3 regions of the Aurantimonas sp. genome follow, and region 1 is predicted to be linked to each of the others. Evidence: predicted binding sites of a transcription regulator. Region 1 holds the regulator's gene; each other region holds the start of a gene.
What was found. Region 1 encodes LexA, which represses DNA repair genes until DNA is damaged. Its sites were predicted from a motif close to TGTTCNNNNTGTGTTCNG; they were not measured.
Positions count from the first base shown of each region.

Region 1 (5,177 bases):
CGGCGAATCGGCCGCCGGCCACGCCTATGGCGGCACGCTGCAGCCGGGCGAGACCATTCGCATCTCCACCGGCGCGCCGGTCCCTGCCGGTGCCGACGCCATCCTGATCCAGGAAAACGCCAACCGGCAGGACGGCACCGTCACGGCAACGGCGCCGGTCGTGGTCGGCCAGCACATCCGCCCGGCGGGGATCGATTTTGCCGCGGGCACGCCGCTTCTGACCGCCGGCACCGTGCTGACCCCGGGCGCCATCGCGTTGGCCGCGAGCGGCGGCCATCCGGCGATCCCGGTTCGCAGCCGGCCCCGCGTCGCGATCCTGGCGACCGGCGACGAACTCGTCCTGCCCGGCGAACCCATCGGTCCGTCGCAGATCGTCGCCTCCAACACCTTCGGTGTCGCCGCACTGGTGCGCGAGGCCGGCGGCCTGCCGCTGAATTGCGGGATCGCGCCCGACCGCGAAGCGGCCATCGATGCCCAGCTGACACAGGCGATCGCGGACGGCGCCGACATCTTCGTCACCATCGGCGGCGCATCGGTCGGCGACCACGACCTCGTGGGCAAGGTGTTCGCCGCCCATGGCGTCTCCCTCGACTTCTGGAAAGTGGCGATGCGCCCCGGCAAGCCGCTGATGGCCGGCAGGCTGGGCGACATGCGGGTCGTCGGCCTGCCCGGCAATCCGGCCTCCTCCATGGTCGCCGCGACCCTGTTCCTGGCACCGCTGGTCCGGCGCCTCGCGGGCCGTCCTGCGCGTCCGCTCTACCGCCGGGGCGTTCTCGCCGCGCCGATGCCGGACAATGGCGAGCGCACGGATTTCGTCCGCGCCCGGATCGAACCGGACAGCGCCGGCCTGCCCCGCATCGTGCCGTTGTCGCGGCAGGATTCCTCGCTGCTGTCGATCTATGCCGCGGCCGATGCGTTGCTCGTGCGTCCGGTCCGCGCCGCACCGGCCGAAGCGGGCGATCCCTGCGATTACGTCCCCCTGACGGCTATGGAGCCACTTGCGGAACACAACTAGAACAGATAGGTTTGTTCAGGTTTTGTTTTGAGGAGTCGCCCGGATGCTGACGCGCAAGCAGCACGATCTTCTGGTCTTCGTGAACGATCGGGTGCGCGAGACTGGTGTACCCCCGTCCTTCGATGAAATGAAGGACGCGCTGGACCTGCGGTCCAAGTCCGGCATTCACCGCCTGATCACCGCGCTCGAGGAGCGGGGCTTCATCCGCCGCCTGCCCAATCGGGCCCGGGCGCTGGAAATCCTGAAGCTGCCGGAGTCGATTCAGGGCAGCCGCCCGGCACCTGTCGGGCGCACCGGCTTCAAGCCGAGCGTCATCGAAGGCAGCCGCGACACCGCCCGGCCCGCACCCGCGGCGCAGCCGGCACCGGCAAAGGCGTCCGCTTCGACGGCCATTCCGGTCATGGGGCGCATCGCCGCCGGCGTGCCGATCTCGGCCATCCAGCACAACACCCACTCCATCGTCGTTCCGCCGGACATGCTGGGCAGCGGCGAGCATTACGCTCTCGAAGTGAAGGGCGACTCGATGATCGAGGCCGGCATTCTCGACGGCGACACGGTGGTCATCCGCCGGGGCGACACGGCGACGCCGGGCGAGATCGTGGTCGCCCTCGTCGACGACGAGGAAGCGACCCTGAAGCGCTTCCGCCGTCGCGGCGACACCATTGCGCTGGAGGCGGCCAATCCAGCCTACGAAACCCGCATCTTCGGCTCGGACCGGGTCAAGGTCCAGGGCAAGCTGATCGGCCTGATCCGCCGCTACTGACCGCTCCGGACGGAACGCGGTCGGTGCAGAACGGGTGATAGGTCCTCGCGACTCGCGCCCGAAGCGTTGAGGCCCGAAACCGGCTCGTCCTCGCTCAGGGCCCAACCGTCGCGGTTCGGCCTGAACCGGCCGTGACCCCATTGCTGACGGTCGCCGAGGCCGGCTGCGTGACAGGTGCCGGCGGGTTCGGCGCAGCGGGCTTGCGCCAATATTCCGGCCAGGGCGCCAACCGGTGGACGTTCCAGCGTTCGGGCGGATCGCTGACGGCCTGCACGATGCGGGGCCGGCCTGTCGCCGCCTCCCGGCCGATCGCCAGCGAGCCGGTCCGCCGCAGCGTGCGCAGCGTTACCAGAACGGCGCCGGATCGGCATTCGGCAAGCCGGATCGCGCGCGAGACGATGGCGACATCCGCCTCGTCGCAGGCATCGCCCGTGCGGGCATAATCCTCCGTCCAGATCACACGCAGGCCGCCACGCGTGGTGAAGCGGCAATATTTGGCCGCGCACTCCGCGGGAATCGTCGCCCGGATCCGCTCTGTGTCGGTGCCCCGCGGCGCCCGCGCCTCGAAGGCCCGTTCCCATTGTTCCGCGATGAAACTGCTGGGCCGTGCGCGCAGGAAGGCGAGCTGGCCGTCCGCCGCGAGCGTCGCGACCTCCTTGCCGTCCTCGAAGATCAGGAGTTCCGGTGGGGCCGTCCTGTCGGGCGCAGCAATGAATCCGGCCAGTGCCAGCGGCAGGCCAAGCCACCGCAGCCGGCTTGCCAGACAGGACGCGGTGAGGATCGCCGCGGTCAGCAGCAGAAGGCCCAAGGCGGTCATGCGTCCGATCGCCTGGTCCGGCAGCCAGGCATAGACGTTGCGCGCGATCTCGAGGACGAGCCAGAGGCCGGCGCCCATTGCCTGGAACGGCCAGGCGTCGAGCCCGAACGGAATCAGCAGCGTTCCCACCAGCGCCAGCGGCATGATCCACAACGTGAACAGCGGCATGGTCAGGAGATTGGCGACGAAGCCGAAGGCCGCCATCCGGTGGAAGTGATAGGCAGCATAAGGCGCGGTTGCCGATCCCGCGAGAAGCGACGTGACCATGATTGCGGAGAGCGCCACGAGGATCTTGCCGGCGATGCCCCTGTCCGTCTCGCGGCCGCGTTCGCGCCCCGCCCGCCATTGCGAGAGGGCCGCATAGCCGCCGATCAGCGCCACGGTCGCCGCGAAGCTCATCTGGAAGCTGGCGGTCATCACGGCATGCGGCGCGACGAGGATGACGACGATGGCGGCGATCGCCACGTTGCGAAGCGTCAAGGCGGGGCGGTCGATCAGCACCGCTCCGAGCATGATCGCCAGCATCACGAAGGAGCGCTGGGTCGCGACATTGGCGCCCGAGATCGCCAGATAGATCGCCGCGACGACGAGCGCGACGATGGCGGCGATTTTCTTGGCCGGCAGGCGCAGCGAGATGACCGGCACGAGCGACAGCGACGACCGCACGGCGAGCATGGCGAAGCCGGCGACGATCGCCATATGCAGGCCCGAGATCGACAGGACATGGGCGAGCCCCGTGCCGCGCAGCCATTCGCGGGCATCGTCGGGGATACCGGCGCGCTCGCCGGTGATGAGGGCCGCGGCGATGGCGCCCTCGCGGCCGCCGATCACCGTGCTGATGCGCTCGGTCAGGGCGAGGCGCGTCTGCGTCTGCACATGCCGCAGTTCGGCCAGAAGGCCGCGTCCGTTGCCGCTCGCCGCGGGCGGCGTCGGCTCGGCCTCCGGCGCGCCGAGCGAATAGCCATAGGCTCCGATCCCGGCGAAGAACGGCGCCATGGCAAAGTCGTAGCTGCCGGGAAAGGCCGGACCGGACGGCGGCCCGAGCCGGACGAGACCACGATAGACGCCGCCGGGCGCGATCGGCTCGTGTCGGCTGCCGACGACGATGCGAACACGCTCCGGCGGTCGCGACAGGACCGGCCGCTCGGTTTCCGCGACGGCGATCACATAGCGATAGCGTCCGTCCTCTGTCCGCTCCCGTGAGACGACGGGTCCGGCGATGCGCACCGTCGCCTGGCCGGACAGGATCGTCGTTTCGGTGCGCTGAATCTCGCCGATCGCGAGGGCGGTACCGACGAGGGTGAAGCCAGCGAGGATCAGCACCGGGTGCAGAACGGGGCGCCCCATACGGCGCAGCGCGAGGCCAAGGCTGGCGATGGCCGCAAGAACGGTCAGCCAGACATTCGGAGCCCAGCCGGCGCCGTGGACGAGCGCCACACCGATCATCAGGCCGAGCGGGACCAGGAGGAAACCGGTGCGGGCGCGGGTCTCGGCGGCAAGCTGGTCGGCAAGCCATTCCCGGCCGAGACGTCGCCAGCGGGCGCGCGGCGGCAGCGCGATCGTCGCCCGCCAGCGCCGAAACGCTGCCCGAACGGCATCGCGCCGCCCGAAGGCCGCGCCTGCGCGTTCGTCGCGATCGCTGGCGCTGTCCATGCCGTCCGGTCCCGTCGGCTTGTCTCTCCCCTCGCCTATGGTACACAGCCGCCAAGCGAAAGCGATCCACGCCGACCGCTCCCAACACTCAGCGTATCAATATCGGAGAGACCATGACGGACGCCGTCGTGACCCGCTTTGCCCCCTCGCCGACGGGCTTCCTGCATATCGGTGGCGCGCGCACGGCGCTGTTCAACTGGCTCTACGCCAGGGCAACGGGCGGCAAGATGCTGCTGCGGATCGAGGACACCGACCGCGCCCGCTCGACCGAGCCGGCGGTCCAGGCGATCATCGACGGCCTCGACTGGATGGGCCTGACCGCAGACGAGCCGCCGGTGTCGCAGTATGAGCGGGCGGACCGCCACCGCGAGGTAGTCGAGGAGATGCTCGCCAAGGGCGAGGCCTATCGCTGCTACGCCAGCCAGGCCGAACTGGAAGAGATGCGCGAGACCGCGCGCGCCGAGAAGCGTCCGCCGCGCTATGACGGCCGCTGGCGCGACCGCGACCCGTCCGAGGCCCCCGAGGGCGTCAAGCCGGTGATCCGCCTGCGAGCGCCGCTGGAGGGCGAGACGATCGTCCGTGACAAGGTGCAGGGTGACGTCCGCTTTCCCAACAAGGATCTCGACGATCTGGTGCTGCTGCGCTCAGACGGCAGCCCGACCTACATGCTGGCCGTGGTCGTCGACGATCACGACATGGGCGTTACCCACATCATCCGCGGCGACGACCATTTGACCAATGCCGGCCGCCAGACGCTGATCTACAAGGCGATGGGCTGGGACGTGCCGGTCATGGCGCACATCCCGCTGATCCATGGCGCCGACGGCGCCAAGCTGTCGAAGCGCCACGGCGCGCTGGGCATCGAGGCCTACCAGGCCATGGGCTATCTGCCGGTGGCACTGCGCAACTACCTCGTGCGGCTCGGCTGG
Region 1 covers NZ_CAXPJM010000008.1:252,862-258,038, reverse strand. Annotated here, with positions in the region: gene glp (gephyrin-like molybdotransferase Glp) at 1-1,015, shown strand, start outside; gene lexA (transcriptional repressor LexA) at 1,059-1,778, shown strand; gene ACEQX1_RS04465 (ComEC/Rec2 family competence protein) at 1,873-4,248, opposite strand; gene gltX (glutamate--tRNA ligase) at 4,362-5,177, shown strand, end outside.

Region 2 (5,177 bases), on a different contig from region 1:
CCGCCGGTGCAGAACATCGCCACCTTGCGGTGCTCGGCCGGGTCGAGCGCTGTCTCCACATAGGTCTTGAAGTCGGTGAAGCTGTCGATCGCCGGATCCACCGCGCCGGCAAAGCCGCCGACCTTGGTCTCGTAGCGATTGCGGGTGTCGAGGACGAGCACCTCCGGATCGTCGATCAGGGCGTTCCAGTCGGAAGGGGCGACATAGGTGCCGACGCGCCGGGAGGGGTCGGCCTCGGGCGCCCGCATGGTGATGATCTCGGGCCGGATGCGCACCTTGGTGCGGGCAAAGGGCCAGTCCTCGGCCGCCGAGAATTTCAACTCGCCGCGGCCGATGCCGCAGCGCCGGTCGAGATGCGCGACCATCGTCGCCACGCCGTCCTGCGGCCCCGCCAGCGTGCCGTTGATCCCCTCCGGGGCGATGAGGATCGTGCCGCGCGTCCCGGTGTCGGCGCACAAGGCGGCAAGCTCGGCCTTCAGCGCGGGAAGGTCGTCGAGCGTGACAAAACGATAGAAGGTGGCGACGGTCAGGGGCATGGCGCGTCATACCGCCGGTCTGCCCGCGTGACAAACCCCCGCCGCCCCGCGCCGCTCCCCGATCCCCAGGCGACGATCCGGTGCAAATCTCGCCGGCGAGACGTGACGCGCCGCCCGGGAATGCTAAGACAGAGGGAGTTTCCCGCCGCCTCGTCCCTCCGCGGAGTTCGCAAGCGTTGATCGACCGTCTCATCGGTGTCGTTCTGATCGTCACGGGCGTCGCCATCCTTCTGCGCGAATGGGTGGGCAGCGCGGGCGCAGGGCTGGTCGCGGCCGCCGGCATCCTCGTCTTCCTGGTTCTCGCCACGCCGCGGGCGCCCTGGTCGCGCCAGGCCTTCGTGGCGCTCGGCCTCGGCCTCGTCGCCATCGCCCTCTTCACCCGTGCCGACTGGCTCGCCATCACGATAAAGGGGCTCGAACAGGGCGGCTTCATCGCGGCCTTCTTCATCGCGCTCGCCTCGCTGCGCGGTCCCGCCGCCGCCTCGCCGGCGATCGAGCGATGCGGGCAGTATCTCGCCAGCCAGCCGCCCGGCAAACGCTATCTGGCGCTGACCACCGGCGGCCATCTCTTCGCGCTGATCCTCAGCTACGGCGCGATCTCGCTTTTGGGCGGGCTGACCGAAAGCATCGCCAGCCGCGAGCCCAATGCCGAGATCCGCGAGATCCGCAACCGGCGCATGCTGCTGGCGATCCAGCGCGGCTTCGTCGCCTCGCTCACCTGGTCGCCGCTGGCCTTCGCCATGGCCATCTCCACCTCGGTCATTCCCGGCTCGTCATGGAGCGGGGCGGCCGTCTTCGCGATCTTCAACGCGGCCCTCGTCACCTTCATCGGCTGGGCGCTGGACACCTATTTCAAGCCGAAGCTGACCCAGCCGGCGCCGGCACGGCGCGACCCGATCGGCGGCTGGCGCGACCTGAAGCCGCTCTTGGCGCTGCTCGTCCTGCTCTTTTCGGGCGTCGCGGTACTGGAGCTTCTGACCGGGCTGCGGGTGATCGCGGTGGTGATGCTGCTGGTGCCGACCATCGCCATCGGCTGGATCGTCATCCAGTCCCGCGGCGAGAGCGGAACGGCGGCGCGCACCGCCACGCGGCTGAAGCGGCTAGCCCTCATCGACATCCCCTCCTTCCAGTCCGAGCTGATCCTCCTGGTCATGGCCGGCTTCATCGGTGCCACCGGCGGCGAGTTGCTGCAGCCGCTGATCGCCGATCAGGCCCTGGCGCTGGACGCCATCCCGGTCTCGGTGATCCTTGTCGCCATCGTCTGGATCATCCCCCTGCTCGGCCAGCTCGGCATGAACCCGATCCTGTCGGTATCGCTGCTGGCGCCCCTGCTGCCGTCGGCCGCCGCCATGGGCGTGTCGCCGAATGTCGTGGTCGTCGCGCTGACCGCCGGCTGGGCGCTCACCGGCGCCTCCTCGCCCTTCACGGCGACGACGCTGCTGATCGGCCGGCTCGGCCATACCAGCGCCTTCCGCGTCGGGGTGGTCTGGAACGGCGGCTTCATGGTGGCGGGCCTGCTGGCCCTGTCGGCCACCGTCTTTCTCATGGCGCAGCTTTGAGCCCCGCGCGGCGCGCGCCATCTGCTTGACGCGTTAACGATGGCTTAACCATCAAGCCGTCGCTGGGCGGCGACTCACTCTGGCGCCGATTTGTTTCTGTCCTGTTCTTGTTTCATTCCGATTTCCATGCTTACCTAACGTCGCTTTCCGGCAAAATGAGTGGGCCGGAGTTCATCACGAGGGGTGGTGGCGATGGTATCGCGGGTCAAGACGGTGGCGTTTCAGGGCATCGAGGCGATTCCCGTCGACGTGCAGGTGATGGTGGCGCCGGGCAAGGTCGGCATCCAGGTCGTCGGCCTGCCGGACAAGGCGGTGGCCGAGAGCCGCGAGCGCGTCCAGGCCGCCCTGCATGCCTCGGGCCTGTCGATGCCGCCCAAGAAGGTGACCGTCAATCTCGCCCCCGCCGACCTGCCCAAGGAGGGCAGCCATTACGACCTGCCGATCGCGCTCGGCCTGATGGCGGCACTCGGCGCGATCCCGTCCGATGCGCTGGCCGGCTATGTCGTCTTGGGCGAACTCTCCCTCGACGGCATGACCACCGCGGTCGCCGGGGCGCTGCCCGCGGCAATGGGCGCCAATGCCATCGGCCTCGGCCTGATCTGCCCGGCCGAGAGCGGCGCGGAGGCGGCCTGGGCGAGCCAGGACATGGACATCGTCGCCGCCCGCAGCCTGATCCAGATCGCCAATCATTTCCGCGGCACGCAGATCATCGCCCGGCCGGAGCCGGCCATCCGGGCCGCGCCGTCCGACCTGCCGGACCTTGCCGAGATCAAGGGCCAGATCGTCGCCAAGCGGGCGCTGGAGATCAGCGCGGCGGGCGGCCACAATCTCCTGATGGTCGGACCGCCCGGTTCGGGCAAGTCGATGCTGGCGCAGCGCCTGCCGTCGATCCTGCCGGCGCTGACGCCGCGCGAACTCCTCGAAGTGTCGATGATCGCCTCGATCGCCGGGGAATTGTCCGGCGGCAAGCTGTCGGATCGCCGTCCGTTCCGCGCGCCGCATCATTCGGCCTCGATGGCGGCGATGGTCGGCGGCGGCCTGAGGGCGCGGCCCGGTGAGGTCTCGCTCGCCCATCGCGGCATCCTCTTCCTCGACGAATTCCCCGAATTCTCGCCGGTCGTGCTGGATTCCCTGCGCCAGCCGCTGGAGGCCGGCGAAAGCGTCATCGCCCGGGCCAATCACCGGGTCACCTACCCGGCCAAGATGCAGCTCGTCGCCGCGATGAATCCCTGCCGGTGCGGCATGGCGGGAGAGCCGGGCCGCAGCTGTGCCCGTGGCCCGCGCTGCGCCGCCGACTACCAGGCCCGCATCTCCGGCCCGCTGATGGACCGGATCGACATCCGCGTCGACGTGCCTGCGGTGACGGCCGCCGACCTGATCAGGCCGCAGCCGGCGGAATCCTCGGCCGACGTCATGGCGCGCGTCGCCGCCGCCCACGCCCTGCAGACGGAGCGCTACGAGAGCCTCGGCCTGCCCGGCTCGACCCGCAACTCCCATTGTCCGGCCGCCCTGATCGAAAGCGTCGCCGAGCCCGACCGGGAGGGCCAGCGTCTCCTGCAGGACGCGGCGGAACAGATGCGCTTCTCCGCCCGCGCCTATCACCGCATCCTCAAGGTCGCGCGCACCCTCGCCGATCTCGACGGCGACGACATGGTCCGGCGCATCCATCTGGCCGAGGCGATCTCCTACCGCATGGCCGGCGAGCGACTGGCCGCCGCGGCATGACGGCGACATGAGCGCGGAGCTGCACCCCGCCGTTGCGGGCTACGACATCATCGCCGACCGCTTCGAGGCCGCGCGCCGGCTGAAGCCCTGGGAGCCGCCCTTCTACGCGCAACTGGCGGCGGCGCTACCGTCCGGGGCGCGGCTCTTGGATTGCGGCTGCGGTACCGGTCACGCGGGGCTGGCGCATCTTCTGGAGGCCGGCATCTCGGTCACCGCCCTCGACGGCTCGGCCGCCATGCTGGCGCATTTCCGGCGGGCCTACCCGCAGGTGCGGACCATCCTGTGCGACATGCGGGCCTATCTCCCGGCCGTGTCCTTCGATGCAATCGTCGCCTGGGACAGCTTCTTTCATCTGGACCATGGCGACCAGACCGCGATGATGGGCCGCTTCGCCGCCTGGCTGCGTCCCGGCGGCTGGCTGCTGTTCACCAGCGGACCGTCCCATTCGAGCGTCCGCGACACGATGTTCGACGTGCCCTTCGCCTATGCCAGCTACTCCGATGCCGGTTACCGGGTGCTCCTGGCGGAGGCCGGCTTCACCGTCCGCATGGCGGTCTTCGACGAGCCGCAGGGTGCCATCCATAAGGTCTGGATGGCGCAGAAGACCTGATGCAGTTCGAGGTCTATTAAGGCGTGAATACGGACGCCGCCGGGCCACCGGCACCCGCGAGGCGGCTGCGACGCCACAGCCGCAATAACAGAGCCCCTTTCAGGCAGCCCCGCCAAAGCGGGCCGCCGCCCGGTGGCGAACGCCCGCACGTTGCTCCGGCAGCGCCATGTCCCCTCGACGGGCAGTGCACTCCATCAACGCGCGTCATCCTCGGGTTCAACCCGAGGACCCATGCCCCAGCGCCGATGCGGCCCGCTCCACAGCAGAACCACACGCCGCCGCCCGACAGCAACGCGCGCCGAGTGCGCCCGCCGGACGCTCCGGACGGTTACGCTCGCAGCGTGCCGCCGGTGGCTTTTTCGACCTGTGCGACGATCTTGGCCGACACCGCCTCCAGATCCTCTTCGGTCAGGGTCCGCTCGACCGGATTGAGGGTGACTTCCAGCGCCACCGACTTGCGGTTCTCGCCGAGCGCCGCGCCGGTGAAGACGTCGAAGACGCGGACCTCGCCGACCAGCTTGCGGTCAGCGCCCTCGGCGGCGCGCACCAGCTTCAGCGCGTCCACGTCGCTATCGACGACGAAGGCGAAGTCGCGGCGCACCGGCTGGAAGGCCGACAGGGCCAGCACCGGCTTGGTGCGGGTCGCCTTGCGCTTGGGCGTCGGGATCGCGTCGAGAAACACCTCGAAGCCGCAATGCGGTCCCGATGCATCCAGCGTCTTCAGCGTCCTGGGGTGGAATTCGCCGA
Region 2 covers NZ_CAXPJM010000054.1:44,680-49,856, reverse strand. Annotated here, with positions in the region: gene ACEQX1_RS18400 (rhodanese-related sulfurtransferase) at 1-536, opposite strand, end outside; gene ACEQX1_RS18395 (hypothetical protein) at 713-2,095, shown strand; gene ACEQX1_RS18390 (YifB family Mg chelatase-like AAA ATPase) at 2,288-3,820, shown strand; gene ACEQX1_RS18385 (trans-aconitate 2-methyltransferase) at 3,828-4,430, shown strand; gene pheT (phenylalanine--tRNA ligase subunit beta) at 4,759-5,177, opposite strand, start outside.
Region 2: ACEQX1_RS18390 (YifB family Mg chelatase-like AAA ATPase) is a predicted target of LexA. The motif match lies at 2,198-2,215, and genes of this name have one in related genera.

Region 3 (5,177 bases), on a different contig from region 1:
CGAGGCTGAGCTGATGCTCGCCGATACGCGTCGCAAGAACGAGGAATATGTCGAGCGTCGCACGGCCATGGCCGAGACGAAGATCTCGCAGGCCGAGACCGACGCCATCGCCGAAGTCCGCGCGACGGCGATCGACGTGGCGGTGGCTGCCGCCGCCAAGATCATCGCCGACCGCAATTCGGGCGGCAATGCCGGCCAGTTCACCGAATCCTCCATCGCCGAGGTTCGCAGCCGGCTCAACTGAGCCCGGCGGCGGTCCCGCTCCGGGACCAGCATTGCGACGGAACGTTCAAAGGGCTGCCATCGGCGGCCCTTTTTCGTTGTGCGGTCATCGGAAGGCTGAGCGGAGTGGCGGCGTCCGGCCTATTCGGCGGCGTCGAGCAGGTCGCGGCGTAGCGGGCTGAAGCTCATCCGGTGGATCGGCGTCGGGCCGAGCCGGGCGATGGCGCCAAGATGCTCGGGCGTGCCGTAGCCCATATGGCGGGAAAAGCCGTAGCCCGCATAGGCCCGGCAGGCGCGCGCCATGATCCGGTCGCGCGTGACCTTGGCGACGATCGAGGCGGCGGCGATGCTGAGGCTGAGGGCGTCGCCGGAGATGACCGCCGTGCCGGCGCAGCGCAGCGCCGGCGGCACGTCGCGCCCGTCCACGAGGACATGGCAGGGGGCTTCGGGCAAAGCATGCAGCGCCCGCCGCATGGCGAGGAGCGTCGCGCCGCGGATGTTGAAGCGGTCGATCTCGTCGGCGCTGGCCGAGGCGATCCCGACCCAGCCCTTGGCGACGATCTCGGCGAACAGTCGTTCGCGGTCCTCGGCGGTGAGTTTCTTGGAATCGTTCAGTCCGTCGGGAAAGTCGCGGGTGGGAAAGATCACCGCGGCGGTGACCACCGGCCCGGCCAGCGGCCCGCGTCCGGCCTCGTCGATGCCGGCGATGAAGCGCTTGCCGTCGGCCAGGAGCCCGGCCTCGCGCGAAAAGTCGGGCCCGGCCGCGATGGCGGGGCGGCGCGCGGGTTTCTTTGCGCGAACGGGAGAATCGGAGGAACGGCGAGCCATGTTGCGGCGAGACTCGCGCATTCTCCGATTCTCCACAAGCCTCGCCGTGTTCGGGGTGGCAAACCGGCGAGACCATCCGGCCGAGGGGGAGGCCGGACGATGGGGTATCCCTGGCGTCAGAGCAGAGCGAGCTGGACGCCTGCGCCGCGCGGCGGGGTGAACAGGTCGCAGCGCAACTGCGTGCGGCTCTCGTTCAGGCCGAGCCGGCGCGCCGCCATTTCGAAGCGCCGGCGGATCTGGAAGGCATAGGGCCCGGTGCCGCGCATCCGCTTGCCCCATTCGGCGTCGTAATCCTTGCCGTCGCGCATCGAGCGCAGCAGCGACAGGACATGCCGGTAGCGGTTCGGGTAGTGGCGCAGCAGCCAGTCCTTGAACAGCGGGGAGACTTCCAGCGGCATGCGCAGGAGGACGTAGCCGACCTCCCGCGCGCCGGCGGTCTGCGCCGCTTCCAGGAGCCGCTCGATCTCCGAATCGGTAAGGCCGGGAATGATCGGCGCGGTCATCACCATGGTCGGCACGCCGGCCTCGCTGAGGGTCTTGACGGCCTCCAGCCGCTTGGTCGGGGTCGCCGCCCGCGGCTCCATCGCCCGCGCCAGCGTCCGGTCGAGGGTGGTCACCGACAGCGCGACCTTGGCCAGCCCCTTGGCCGCCATGCGCGACAGGATGTCGATGTCGCGCAGGACCAGCGCCGACTTGGTGACGATGCCGACCGGATGGTTGGCCGCCTCCAGCACCTCGAGGATCTCGCGCATCACCCGCCAGCTCTTCTCGATCGGCTGGTAGGGATCGGTATTGGTGCCGATCGCGATCGACTTCACCTGATAGCCGGGCTTGGACAATTCGCGTTCCAGGAGCTCGGCGGCATTGGGCTTGGCGAAGAGCTTGGATTCGAAATCGAGGCCGGCCGACAGGCCCATATAGGCGTGGGACGGCCGGGCGAAGCAGTAGACGCAGCCATGCTCGCAGCCCCGATACGGATTGATCGAGCGGTCGAAGGAGATGTCCGGCGAGGTGTTGCGGCTGATGATGGTCTTGGGCTTCTCGACCTGCACGTCGGTCTTGAAGGCCGGCAGCTCGTCCAGCGTGTTCCAGCCGTCGTCGACGGCCTGCCGCTTGAACGGTTCGAAGCGTCCGCTGGGGTTGAGCCCGGCGCCGCGGCCGCGCCGCCGCTCGAAGCCGATGCGCAGCCCGGCCTCGCCGATGATATGGTTGGCGATGTCGACGCCGTCCGGCGCGGAGAAGGCGGCCTGATCGGCCTTGGCGATGTCCTGCATGACGTTGCTCTCCCCATGTTCCGGCTGCGTTCTGTGACTGATGTCCTAAACCCGTTAAGAGAACAAGACAAGAACAAAAACGTTCCGATCTGGTCAGGGCCGATGGGCTCGGCTAGACGAAAGGGATGCTGAGCGTTTTCATCGACTGTGGACCCGAGGATCACTGGCTGGCGGCGACCCTCGCGCCGTTGATACCCGGCGCCGTCGAGGGGCTGGTGCGCGAGGTCGTGCTGGTCGATCGCGGCATGGGGGACAATGCCCGCAAGGTCTCCGACCATGCCGGGTGCCGGATCGTCGCGGCGGAGGATTTCCGCGACGCCATCGAGACGGCGCGCGGCGACTGGCTGCTGCTGCTGGAGCCGGGGGCGCGGCTTCTGCCCGGCTGGATGGAGGCCGTGGTCGAGCATGCCGACATGGTGGGGGCGGGACGGGCGAAGACGCAGGCGGCGCGCTTTCGGCGGGCGCCGAACGACCAGCCCGGTTTCTTTGCGCGGCTGCGCCAGATTCGCACGGCGATGGCCGAAGGGTTCCTGGTCCAGAAGCGCCAGGCGATCGGCCTGTCGAAGCTCGCCTTCAGCCTCGAGGAGGTCGCCAAGGGCGTCGCGGTGACCCGGATGCGGGCCTTCATCCGCCCGGCGGTCCGGGGCCGGCCCGCGAGCTGACCGTGCGGTTCAGGCGGTCCGGCCGCCGCGGCGCAGATGCTCGTCCAGACGCGGCATGATCTCGACGAAATTGCAGGGCTTGTGGCGATAGTCGAGCTGCGCCTTGAGAATATGATCCCAGGCATCGCGGCAGGCGCCGGGCGAGCCGGGCAGGGCGAAGACGAAGGTGGCGTCGATGACGCCGCCCGTCGCCCGCGACTGGATCGTCGAGACGCCGATCTTGTCGTAGGAGATGCGGTGGAAGACCGCCGAGAAGCCGTCCATGCGCTTCTCGAACAGCGGCTCCAGCGCCTCGGGGGTCACGTCGCGGCCGGTGAAGCCGGTGCCGCCGGTGGTGATCACCACATCGACGTCGTCGCGCTTGCACCAGCCCTGGACGACCTCCTGGATCGCCGGCACGTCGTCGGTGACGATCTGCCGGTCCGCGACCCGGTGGCCGGCCTCGGTCAGCCGTTCCACCAGCAGCGAGCCGGAGCGGTCCTCGTCGAGGCTGCGGGTGTCGGAGACGGTGAGGATCGCGATGGACAGCGCGATGAAGGAGCGTTCGTCGCTCATGGGGCCTCCCTTGGCATGTCTGCGGGGGGCGGCGCAGTGCTCGGCACCGGACAGCCACCATTCGGGATGGGACGCGGCGATCCGGCCGCGGGCGCGGGCAAGCTCGGCGGCGTCCTCGAACAATCCGTAGACGGTCGCGCCCGAGCCGGACATGCGGGCGATCAGCGCCCCTTCGCCGGCCAGCGCGTCGCGCACGGCGACGATCTGCGGTGCGAGCCCTTCCGCCGGTGCGGCGAGATCGTTGCGGGTGGTGTGAAGCCAGGCGACCAGTTCGGCGGCGGTCGTGAACCCCTCGGCCGGGACCGGCGGCAACGGCGCGTTGTCGCGCTGTTCTAGTGCGGCGAAGACGGCGGGTGTCGAGACCGGCACGCCCGGATTGACCAGCAGCATGTGCAGGGCCGGCAGATGCGCGAGGGGCTCGATCTCCTCGCCGATGCCGGAGACGCGCGCGGCACGGCCCGCAACACACATGGGAACGTCCGCACCGAGCGTGGTGGCCTTGGCGACGAGGGCGTCGCGAATGGCGGGCACAGCCTCGCCGATCATCCGCAGGAGCGCCGCCGCATCGGCCGAGCCGCCGCCGATCCCGGCCGCGACCGGCAGGTGCTTGTCCAGCGTGATGGTGAGCGGCGGCAGCCGCAGGCCGGCATCGGTCAGCACCTGACGGGCGACGGCGATGGTGCGGTGGAGGATGTTGTCCGCACCGGTCGGCAGGCCCGAACCGAACGGCCCGGCCATGACGAGGCGGTCGGCGCCCTCGGGCGCTGCGGCGATCGTCAGGACGTCGCAGGCATCGCCGGCAAAGGCGATCAGGCTTTCGAGGCGATGATAGCCGTCAGGGCGCTGCCCGACGACATGCAGGGCGAGATTGACCTTGGCCGGCGCCGTCAGGCGCAGCGGCTCCGCCAGCGTGAACGTCATATCCGCCCGGCTGCCGCTCACTCGACCTTGGTGGCGGGCGCGTCGCCCGCCGGTGCCGGTGCCTCGGCGGACGCGGCCTTGCGAGTGTCGTCGCCGTCCTCGGCTTCGGCCCGCTCGTTGGCCGCGGTCAGGCCGTCCTCGATCTTGGCGCGGATCGTCGCCTTGACGTCCTCTTCCGGCTCGGGCTGGCCGATCAGGGCGCGCTCCCACTGGAAGCGGGCCTCGCGGTTGCGGCCGACATGCCAGTAGGCGTCGCCGAGATGGTCGTTGATGGTCGGGTCCATCGGCGTGATCAGGACGGCGCGTTCGAGCTGCTCGACGGCCTCGTCGTAGCGGCCGAGGCGGTAATAGGCCCAGCCGAGGGAATCGATGATGTAGCCGTCATTCGGCCGCAGCTCGACGGCCTTGCGGATCATGTCGAGACCTTCCTGGAGGTTCTCGTTCTTGTCGACCCAGGAATAGCCGAGATAGTTCAGCACCTGCGGCTGGTCGGGCGACAGTTCCAGCGCCTTGCGGAAATCCTTCTCCGCCTTGTCCCACTGGTCGGTCCGCTCGAAGGCGATGCCGCGCTGGTAATAGAGGTTCCAGCTGGCTTCGCCGGTCGCCTCGGTCAGTTCGATCGCCGTGTCCAGCGCCTTGGCGGCCGGAGCGTAGTCCTGGTCGGCGGCGAGCACGTCGGCCAGCGCGGTGTGGGCCTTCGGGTCCTCCGGATAGC
Region 3 covers NZ_CAXPJM010000043.1:21,106-26,282, reverse strand. Annotated here, with positions in the region: gene ACEQX1_RS16540 (F0F1 ATP synthase subunit B) at 1-244, shown strand, start outside; gene ACEQX1_RS16535 (ribonuclease HII) at 364-1,071, opposite strand; gene ACEQX1_RS16530 (PA0069 family radical SAM protein) at 1,167-2,324, opposite strand; gene ACEQX1_RS16525 (hypothetical protein) at 2,450-2,986, shown strand; gene moaB (molybdenum cofactor biosynthesis protein B) at 2,996-3,541, opposite strand; partial or broken gene ACEQX1_RS16515 (4-(cytidine 5'-diphospho)-2-C-methyl-D-erythritol kinase) at 3,650-4,462, opposite strand; gene ACEQX1_RS16510 (tetratricopeptide repeat protein) at 4,480-5,177, opposite strand, start outside.
Region 3: ACEQX1_RS16530 (PA0069 family radical SAM protein) is a predicted target of LexA. The motif match lies at 2,383-2,400, and genes of this name have one in related genera.